Regions from separate parts of the Streptosporangium sp. NPDC049376 genome, predicted to be linked through region 3. Evidence: riboswitches for the same ligand, from Rfam matches in the RefSeq annotation. Region 3 holds a riboswitch; each other region holds the start of a gene.
The links. Region 3 has a riboswitch for cyclic di-AMP ahead of ACIBVQ_RS17945 (coiled-coil domain-containing protein). Riboswitches for the same ligand answer to the same signal wherever they lie in the genome.

Region 1: linked by a shared signal. The riboswitch ahead of ACIBVQ_RS28940 (NlpC/P60 family protein) and the one ahead of ACIBVQ_RS17945 (coiled-coil domain-containing protein) in region 3 are both predicted to bind cyclic di-AMP.
Region 2: linked by a shared signal. The riboswitch ahead of ACIBVQ_RS36060 (C40 family peptidase) and the one ahead of ACIBVQ_RS17945 (coiled-coil domain-containing protein) in region 3 are both predicted to bind cyclic di-AMP.

Annotation. Positions count from the first base shown of each region.
Region 1 is NZ_JBITMT010000014.1:26,181-29,444, forward strand. It holds gene ACIBVQ_RS28935 (LuxR family transcriptional regulator) at 178-426, shown strand; gene ACIBVQ_RS28940 (NlpC/P60 family protein) at 570-1,619, opposite strand; cyclic di-AMP (ydaO/yuaA leader) riboswitch at 1,625-1,776, opposite strand; gene ACIBVQ_RS28945 (amino-acid N-acetyltransferase) at 2,111-2,746, shown strand; gene ACIBVQ_RS28950 (RDD family protein) at 2,993-3,264, shown strand, end outside.
Region 2 is NZ_JBITMT010000025.1:18,474-21,737, reverse strand. It holds gene serA (phosphoglycerate dehydrogenase) at 1-236, shown strand, start outside; gene ACIBVQ_RS36060 (C40 family peptidase) at 762-1,469, opposite strand; cyclic di-AMP (ydaO/yuaA leader) riboswitch at 1,457-1,671, opposite strand; gene ACIBVQ_RS36055 (3-isopropylmalate dehydrogenase) at 1,820-2,866, shown strand; gene ACIBVQ_RS36050 (branched-chain amino acid aminotransferase) at 3,049-3,264, shown strand, end outside.
Region 3 is NZ_JBITMT010000005.1:527,448-530,711, forward strand. It holds gene ACIBVQ_RS17940 (winged helix-turn-helix domain-containing protein) at 127-816, shown strand; gene ACIBVQ_RS17945 (coiled-coil domain-containing protein) at 813-1,790, opposite strand; cyclic di-AMP (ydaO/yuaA leader) riboswitch at 1,793-1,927, opposite strand; gene galT (galactose-1-phosphate uridylyltransferase) at 1,999-3,078, opposite strand; gene ACIBVQ_RS17955 (DeoR/GlpR family DNA-binding transcription regulator) at 3,075-3,264, opposite strand, start outside.

The DNA of each region.
Region 1 (3,264 bases), on a different contig from region 3:
AGGCGCCGACATATCATGAGTACTTCACGTAGCGACCACTATGTCAACAGCGCGTGCTACCTCTATGAAGTGTGGAACTTGACGACCTTTGAACAAGCCGTTTACCGTTCCTGACGGGCGACACTGATTCCAGACAACTCACGCCTCGATTAGCAGGTGCGGGGGGAGCGACTCCAGATGGCATATCCCGAAGTGGATTCCCGTCGCGGCGACAGCCTCCTGGGCATGGGCGAGGTCGGCCTCACAGATGAGGATCTCGTGCTGCTGGCGGAGCTGGCCAAGGGCGTCACGGTCGACCGGGTCGGACGCCGCCTCGACATCAGCGGAAGAACGGTCCGCCGTAGACTCCGCGGAATCTGCGACCGCATCGGCGTGGCGACGGCCATCGAGGCCGTCGCCTGGGCGGCCCGCAGACGCCTCATCTGAGGCGAGCCCTTACCCGATGCCGTCCCGGACCCCCGCGTACGGCAGGGGCCCCCTGAGGGGCCGCTGTGGCCGTACGCGACCCGGGTGCGTCCTTCCCCGAACCGCCGTCGGCGGTTCGGGGCGGTCCGGCCGGTTCAGGCGGCTCAGTCGGCGATGCGCACCCCGCCCGCGAAGGGACGGTTGTCGATCGGGGCGATGTGAATGACGTCGCCGGTCTGCGGCGCGTGGACCATGAGGCCCGCGCCGATGTAGATCCCGACGTGGTGCAGGTCGCTGTAGAAGAAGACGAGGTCTCCCGGGCGCAGGTCGCTCCTTGAGGAGATGTGGGTGCCCGCAGTCCACTGGTCGCCCGTGTAGTGCGGCAGGCTGATGCCGACCTTCTGGTAGGCCCACATCACCAGGCCGGAGCAGTCGAAGGAGTTGGGGCCCTCGGCCCCCCACACGTACGGCTTGAGCTGCTGGGTGAGGGCCCAGCGGGCGGCCTCGGCGGCCTTGCCCGAGCCGATGATCGGCACGTTGACCTTGACCCGGCTGCCCCGGTTGCGCCCGGCCTGCGAACGCACCTCGCTGAACAGGTCGCTCTCGACCCGTTTCACCAGCCGTTCGATCTTGGTCCGCCGGTCGCCGAGGTCGGACAGGAGGTCCTTGACCTCGTCGGTGCGGGCCTTGGCGCTGGCCTGCGCGCGCTGGGCGGTCTCGATCGCCTTGCTGACCTGCGCGACCTCCTCGCTCTGCTGCTGCTGGAGCGCGTAGTTCGTGGTGGCCTGGTCGAGGAAGGTGTCCGGGTTGGACGACTGGGTGAAGGCCAGCGCCGAGGCGAGCCCACCCGCCATGTAGGTGCTCTGGGCGAGCAGGGTGGCCTTCGTGCGCCGCTCGGCCAGCTGCGACTCGCTGGCGGCGAGGGTCTTCTTCGCGCTCTCCGCGGCGCGCTGCGCCTGCTTGAGCTTGACCCGCCCGCCGTTGTACTGCTCGGTGAGCGTCTCGATCTCGGTGTGCAGCTTCTCGGCCTGCTTGGCGAGCTCCTGCAGACTCGGTTTCGGCTCCGCGGTCGCGGCGAAGGGGGCGCCGAGGAGCAGGGAGGCGAAGGCGAGCCCGGCGATCACCACCTTGTGCCGCGGCCTGCGCACCCGGTGTTCTCGATGGCGGGCGTTCCCGCCCGCGCTCTCTCTCCCACGGTTGCGCGTGCGCTTCACCAACAGGCTCCTCTCTCGGCCGCCTACCGGGTTAGCTGACGGGTTCGGGCCGGAGGCAGCCCTACCGAGGCGCCGGTGGCACATCGGATTCACCCCGGGGGACGGCTGGAGGGTGGGTCCCCGGTTCCCCGAGTCGGGGATTCGGCGGCGCAGCACTTTACGGGTGCTGACATCGAGGACGGACATTAGTGCAATTGGCGGTTCATGCTCAACCAGAACTGTGAAGCCGGTGGAGCTTTCGCAACTGAAATGTCACGGTCGGGTCACGTAATTTCATGATCGACATATGTGCCACGCCGGGCATCCGCCTCCCCTGGCGCGGGGGTGGAGATTCTCGCAGGTCCGGGCCTTCGGGCGGGGCCGGTCGAGGCGCGCTCGCCGGGCGGCCTCCCGGGGCGCGAAGAAGACGGCGAGATTCATCCGGCGGACCCCGCAGCCGAGATAAGGGCAGGCCGTAAACAAGCGGTGACGAGGACGTACTCTGATCAGTCATGGAGCAGGTTGCGCAACAGTCCCCGGTGCGGGCCGTACCCGGCCGGGACGAGGTTTCCCCGGAGGCCGCGGAAGGGGAGTCGGTGGCGGTCTCCGGCGACGTCCCGGAAGGATCGTCGACGGAGATCACGGTGCGCAGGGCCAGGACGCCGGACGTCCGCGCCATCCGCCGCCTGGTCGACACCTACGCCGGAGCGGGGCCGCGCCTGCTGGAGAAGGCGACCGTCACCCTTTATGAGGACATCCAGGAGTTCTGGGTGGCCGACGTGGCGGGAAAGGTCGTCGGCTGTGGAGCGCTGCACGTCCTGTGGGAGGACCTGGCCGAGATTCGCACGGTCGCCGTCGATCCCGACTGCCGGGGTATGGGAATCGGCCACCGGATCGTCTCCCGTCTCATCGGCGTCGCCGGAGACCTCGGACTGCGCAGGGTCTTCTGTCTCACCTTCGAGATCGATTTCTTCGCGAGACACGGATTCAGGCAGATCCAGGGCACACCCGTCGCGCCGGAGGTCTACGCGGAACTTCTCGCCTCCTATGACGAAGGTGTGGCAGAGTTCCTTGATCTGGAGCACGTCAAGCCGAACACCTTGGGAAACACCCGGATGCTGCTCCATCTGACACCGCGGGGCCACTAGCTTGACCGTGGTGCTGACTGATCGGAAAGGTGACTGTTGTTACCTATGTCGATACGTTGTGCACCAGCAAGCATGTGAGTCTGACATGTGCCACATGCGCAGTCGAAGTGAGGTGACGCGGTGAGCACCGGACAGCCACCGTATCCGCAGGATGATCCCGAGCGCGACCGCACACCGTCGGGGCATCCGCAATACGGACAGAACGCGGGTCGAGCCCCCGGAGAACTCGATCCCGATGTGACAGTCGTGGGATATCGATCGGAGGCCTCACAGCCGAACACCGGACCTGGGCAGACCCAGCCCGGGTACGGCCAGCAGCAGGGCTACGGCCAGCAGGCCGCCCAGCCCGGTTATGGTCAGCAGGCCGCCCAGCCCTCCTACGGCCAGGACTACGGTCAGCAGCAGGGGTACGGCCAGCAGGCCGCCCAGCCGGGTTACGGCCAGCAGGGTGGGACGGGCGCCTACGGGCAGCCCGACTACGGCCAGCAGCAGGGCTACGGCCAGCAGGCCGCCCAGCC
Region 2 (3,264 bases), on a different contig from region 3:
CCGACCACCTGTCGTTCTTCACCTACGACGACCGCCCCGGCGTCGTCGGCGTCGTCGGCCGCATCCTCGGCGACCACGGCATCAACATCGCCTCCATGCAGGTCGCCAGGGACGCCAAGGGCGGCAAGGCCCTCATCGCGCTGACCGTCGACTCCGCCATCCCGGCCGAGGTGATCGACCAGATCGGCGGCGAGATCGGCGCCGACAGCGGCCGCTCGGTCGACCTGGCCGACTGATCCCGGAGCACGGCTCCCACGGCCGCCGTCCCCGTTCGCGGGGCGGCGGCCGTCTGCTTTTCCGGCCGAGCCTCGTCTCAATATATGAGAAGCCTGCACGAGGGGTGAGACAGATTGCGGAGGGCCGGTTATTATGGCTGGTAATGCGCCAGGTTCTCGTACTTATTACCTGCCGCGGCGAGGCCTGACACAGGGGCGGGCCGGCAACTCGCCGCGGTGTGATGGCGTTCGTCGGCCCCGGTTTCCCGTCGATCCGTGATCCGGATCCGCGATCCGATGAGGGCCCGTGACCAGGGTCCAGGCTCCCCTTCCTCCTTCAGCCAGCTCTGTGCGAACGAGACGAGAAGCGTCATGTACGACATGTATCCCTGGAACCGTCCCGAGGACAACGAGAACGAGGCCGCCCAGGCCCTGCAGACCGCGCTGGACCGCCGCGACAACGGCGGAGTGCCCCCGCACTCCTCCTGAGCCGGGTCCCTCCGGGGCCACGGGCGGTGCGGCGCCCGGGACCGGGAGAGGCGTGGGTCAGCGGGCGAGGGCCGTACCGGCCTGGGTCGACTGCCTGATCGCCGTGTCCAGCTCGGCCCGCTCGTCGGCGAGTTCGACCCCCTTGGGGTCCGGCCGTACGGCTCCCGCGAAGCTGGCGCGGCGCCAGGCCTGCAGCTTCTCCACCTTGACCACGTCGCCGCTGCGCGGGGCGTGGACCATGTAACCGGGCTTGGTGATCATGCCGACGTGACCGAGGTTGTGGAAGAAGACCAGGTCACCGGGCTTGAGGTTCTTCCAGGAGATCTTCCTGGCGAACGCGGAGTACTGCTGGGTCGTCGTGCGGGGCAGCCGGATGCCCGCGGCGCCGTACGCGCGGAGCATCAGGCCCGAGCAGTCGAAGCCGCCCCTGCCCGTGCCACCCCAGACGTACGGTGTGCCGCGCTTGGACATCGCCCAGTTCAGCGCCTTCTTCCAGGCCGGGACCTTCCGCGCGGTCCCGGAGAATCCGGCCGGGGCGGGTTCGACGGCGGGAGCGGTGAGCGGGGTCCGGGAGCTCTCCGCGGTGGGGGCCGGGTGCGCGAGGGCGAATCCGGCGGCGGCGAGCGCGAGGAGAGGAGTGGGGGAGGTGGTGGTGAGGGAGGAGTCCGCCAGTGCGACGGCGGGTGTCGCGAGGATGGTCGAGCCGGTGACGATCAGGGTCAGGACACGGGGGTAGGTCTTGCCGTTCAGGACCGTTCCTTCCATAGGGCCGGCCGGGTGAGCTGTCGGGCTCGGGCGTGGAGGTCGCCCTACGGCGCGTGGTGGCGCCGACTCGCCCCGAGGGGCCTCGTGGAAAACGCCGGAAACGTGCTCCGCCAGACGGAGTGCGGCTCGGACGCCCCGTGGACCCCGGAAGTGGTTCCCCGGCTCCGCGCGGACCGAAAGAGGGGGATGGCCTGCGCGAATTAGGCGACGATACGAATGGCCAGGACCTTAACGAAACGGTCAAAAGATCGCAAATAGGACAAACTTTTCAGGGCCTTCCGGGGCGGGAAGTGTCCGAGGGGTGAGATCGGTGGTTCGATTATCGAGACAGAGCAGATAGGGTGCCCGTTATGGATTCGCGCAATGTTCGTCTGGCCGTCATCCCTGGAGACGGGATCGGGACCGAGGTCGTCACCGAGGGCCTGAAGGTCCTCGAAGCCGTCGGAACGAAGGTGGAGACCACCACCTACGACCTGGGTGCCGGCCGGTACCACAGAACCGGTGAGGTCCTTCCCGAGGCGGTCCTCGACGAACTGCGCGGCTACGACGCGATCCTGCTCGGCGCGGTCGGCGACCCCAGTGTGCCGCCGGGCATCCTGGAGCGCGAGTTGCTGCTCAAGCTCCGCTTCGAGCTCGACCACTACGTCAACCTGCGTCCGGTCAAGCTCTTCCCCGGCGTCGCGACCCCGCTGGGCGGCTCCCGCCCCGAGGACATCGACATGGTCGTCATCCGCGAGGGCACCGAGGGCCTCTACGCGGGCGCCGGTGGTGTGCTGCGCCGCGGCACGCCGTACGAGATCGCCACGCAGGAGTCGCTGAACACCGCCTACGGTGTCGAGCGCGTCGTCCGCTACGCCTTCGAGAAGGCGCTCAGCAGGCCGCGCAAGAAGCTGTCGCTGATCCACAAGACCAACGTCCTCACCTTCGCCGGTGACCTGTGGTCCCGTACCGTCGACCGGGTCAGCCTTGAGTACCCCGACGTCGCCACCGACTACTACCACGTCGACGCGGCCTCGATGTTCTTCGTCACCCAGCCGGAGCGGTTCGACGTGATCGTCACCGACAACCTCTTCGGCGACATCATCACCGACCTCGGCGCCGCCGTCGCCGGTGGCATCGGCCTCGCGGCCAGCGGGAACGTCAACCCCGACCGCACCGCGCCCAGCATGTTCGAGCCGGTCCACGGCAGCGCCCCGGACATCGCGGGCCAGGGCAAGGCCGACCCGACCGCCACGATCCTGTCGGTCGCCATGCTCCTGGACCACCTCGGCCTGACCGAGGAGGCGGCCAAGGTCGAGCAGGCCGTGGCCGAGGACCTGGTCGAGCGCCAGACCGGGTGGGCGAGCCGTACCACCCACGAGATCGGCGACGACATCACCGCCCGAGTAGCCGGCTGACAAGCCGCCCGCACGACCCCAGACGCGCCCGGTGGCTCAGCAGAGCCGCCGGGCGCGTCTTTTTTGTTCGTCTCACCGAGCAGGCTGCCGGATTTTGGCATATATGCAGTAGTTTTCCGGTGCCTGCTCCGTCCCAGAATGGACCGTAGGTGCACTCCGCCACGAAGAGAAGGACCGCCGCCATGACCACCGCTCAGAAGCTGACCTTCGACGTGCAGCTCTCCGACCACGCTCGCTCCACGGCCGAGCGCGAGCAGGTACTGGCGAATCCCGGATTCGGTCAGACCTTCACCGACCACATGATCTCCATCGACTACACCGAGGGGGAGGGCTGGCACGACGCGCGGCTCACGCCGTACGGCCCGCTCAGCCTCGACCCGGCGACGTCGGTCTTCCAC
Region 3 (3,264 bases):
GGTTTTGCGCCCACCGCCGTCTCGCGACCCGGCCGGCGTACGGGAAGCACGAGGCCGGCGCCTTCATCGAAGCCCGGATGAGCAGGGCGATCGGTAGTGGCGGAAAGTCTTTTTCTGACTGTGTGAATGCTGGTCGGTGAATCACACCTGGCAGGGAGGTGGCATGGAGGCGTTGGCCTCCAAGGGGCCGGGCGGGGAGAGGTGCCGGCTGGACGAGCGGCGCCTGCAGCGGCTGCGGGCCGGGTTGGAGCGTGGTCCGGCCGCGCACGGATATGTGGAGGACCAGCGCTGGACGCCGGCCCGATCGCGGTGTTGTTTCACGTCCGCCACACCTTGCGTGGGGTGTCGTGTCTGCTGCACCGCCTGGGCTGGAGTCCGCAGATCCCTGCGCAGCGGGCTGTTGAGCGCGGCGAGGGGGGGATCACCTCGTGGGTCGTCGAGGAGTGGCCGGCGATAAAGGGCGGCGCTCGACCTGGGCGCCCGGCTGTGCTGGGAAGACGAGTGCGGGCAGAACCTGAGGCCGCCCCGGGGCCTCCTGGACGTGGATCTTTACCTCGCCGTCGACCGGCGGCCTCTCGACGACCAGTGTGCCGGTGTCGGCCTCGGGCACGCCCCGGGAGCTTCGTGACCACTTCAACCGTTGGCGGATGCGTTGCCGCGCCCAGAGAGCCGAGACCGTGGGCACGATGGCGGCCGGAGGCTCAGGAACCAGCCACGTTTGTGAGCGCGGTCCAGCCGGTGGCTCGGATCCACTCGACCAGGTCCAGGGTGGCCGGCTCGATCGAGCGCACCGCCGCGGGGTCCGACCTTCTCTAGTACATCGAGATGTGCACGTGGTCGTAGTGGTTGGCGGTCACACCGCCCCGGTTGGACATGGCACGCCAGCCGGAACCGGTGTTGATGCGCTGACGCCAGATGACGTACTTGACGCCGAGCCTGTCCCTGTTCTTCAGGGCCCAGGCGGCGAGCTCGTCGCCGAGCTTGACGTTGGCCGCGGTGGGCATGGACCCGCCGGTGCTCATCATGAAGTCGCAGGCACGGCCGAGGGGGTGCTCGCCCCCGTCGTTCGCCGATCGGTAGCAGCCCACCTCGTGGGGCAGCTGGAAGGCCTGTCCGACGGCCTCGCGCATGATCCGCGTGCGGTCGGTGATGTTGTCGGACCCGGTGGGCAGCTGGGGCGCCCAGCTGCCGTCGGAGCGGCGCCCCGAGCCTGTGGGAACGAGCTGTTCGAGCTTGTCCTCGATCACGCGGATGACCTTCTCCGCGTCCTCACGCTGAACCTGCACCGCCTTGGCCTCCTGCTCGATCTGCCTGGAGAGCTGGGCCGTCCTGTCCGCGGCCTGTTTCATGAGATCCCGGCTCCGGGCGAAGCCCTGCAGCTGGGCGATCTGCTGGGCGGTCAGCTGTTCCATGACGGCCGCGCCGCCCACCTCGGGGGCCGACAGGATCGAGGGAAGGTCGAGGGGGCCGTTCTGGTAACGGATCTGGACGATGGAGGCGACCTCCCTGCCCGCCTCGGCGTAGGCCGCTTCCGCCTGGCGCAGGTCGGCCTGCGCGACCTTCTCCGCCTCCTGCGCCTTCTTCAGCGACTCCCGTTTGGCGGCGTACGCCTCGATGAGCCGGTCGACTTTCTTGTTGAGCTGGGTCAGTTCGGCGCGGAGCCGGGACTCGTCGGGCTTCGGCGCGGCGCCCGCCGTTTCCGTGCCGCCGAGGACGAAGGCGAAGGTGAGGGCCGAGGCCAGGCAGGCGGCGGCCGTACGTCGATGGAAAGCGGGGGACAGAGCCGTCACAGCTCTCCTCTCCTCACGCCGACCGGGTTAGCTGACGGGTTCGGGCTGGAGGAAGCCCTTCCACCGAAGTGGTTCACCCCAGATGCATGGGTCCCCGGCTCTCAGGTGAGGCACCTGAGATTAGGCATATCGTGCTGTTTGTCCGATGCGTGAGGATAGTAATGGTAAAAAGGTGACCGCGCGACCCCGAGTCGAGACCGATCGGTGATCATTCCGTGACAACGGCGCGCAGGCGCCGAGCTGTCTCCTCAGGCGGAACGTCGTTCACGAAGGCCCCCATGGCCGACTCGGACCCGGCGAGATACTTGAGCTTGTCCGGCGCCCGGCGGATGCTGAACAGCTCAAGATGCGTGTACGCCAGGTCCCTGTCCACCCGCACCGGTGCCTGGTGCCAGGCCGAGACGTACGGCATGGGCACCCCGAACAGCCCGTCCAGGCGGTGCAGCACCTCGGTGTAGAGCGGTCCGAACGCCGCGCGCTCGGCGGGGTCGAGTCCGTCGAGGCCGGGAACCCCGCGGTGCGGGTAGAGATGGACCTCGACCGGCCAGCGGGCCGCGGCGGGCACGAACGCCGTCCAGTGCTCGTTGGCCGCGACCACACGCTCGGCGGCCTCCCGTTCGGCCGCGAGCACGTCGGCGAAGAGGTCGCCACCGGTGCGCTCCCTGTGCCGCCGCGCCGCGCCGAGCAGGGTCCGGGTACGCGGGGTCACGTAGGGATAGGCGTAGATCTGGCCGTGCGGATGGGGCAGGGTGATGCCGATCTCCGGGCCGCGGTTCTCGAAGCAGAACACCTGCTCGACCCCGGGCATCGCGGAGAGCGCGACGGTGCGGTCGATCCACGCCTCCATCACCAGCTCGACCCGCTCGGGAGAAAGCATGGAGAAGGAGGAGTCGTGCTCGGAGGTGAAGCAGACGACCTCGCACCTGCCGACGCCGGGCCGTACCTCACTCAGGCCGCCGACCTGCGGGTAGGCGCCCAGGTTGGTGGAGAAGGACGGGAAGCGGTTCTCGAAGACGGCCACGTCGTAGGTGGGGGAGGGGATCTCGGTCGGACGGCCGGGCGCCGACGGGCACAGCGGGCACTCGTCGGCGGGCGGCAGGAACGTACGGCCCTGCCGGTGCCCGGCGACCGCGACCCACTCCTCGGTGAGCGGGTCGTAGCGCAGCTCGGAGGCGGCGGGCCTGGGCGGCAGGTCGCGCGTGTCGACCGCGCCGCGCTCCGCGTCGTCCCGCAGGTCGAAGTAGAACAGCTCGCGGCCGTCGGCCAGGTGGGTCGCGGTGCGCCTCATCGGTCGCGGATCCCGTCCCCGGCGACGACCAGCTCACCGACCCTGGCGGCGAGTTCCTCGCGAGCCTCCCGCCCGAGCCCGGAGTCCGTGATCAGGACGTGGGCCTCGGACAGCTCGGCGATCGTGCTGATCCCGACCGTCCCCCACTTGGTGTGGTCGGCGGGCACGACCAGGCGGTGCGCCGAG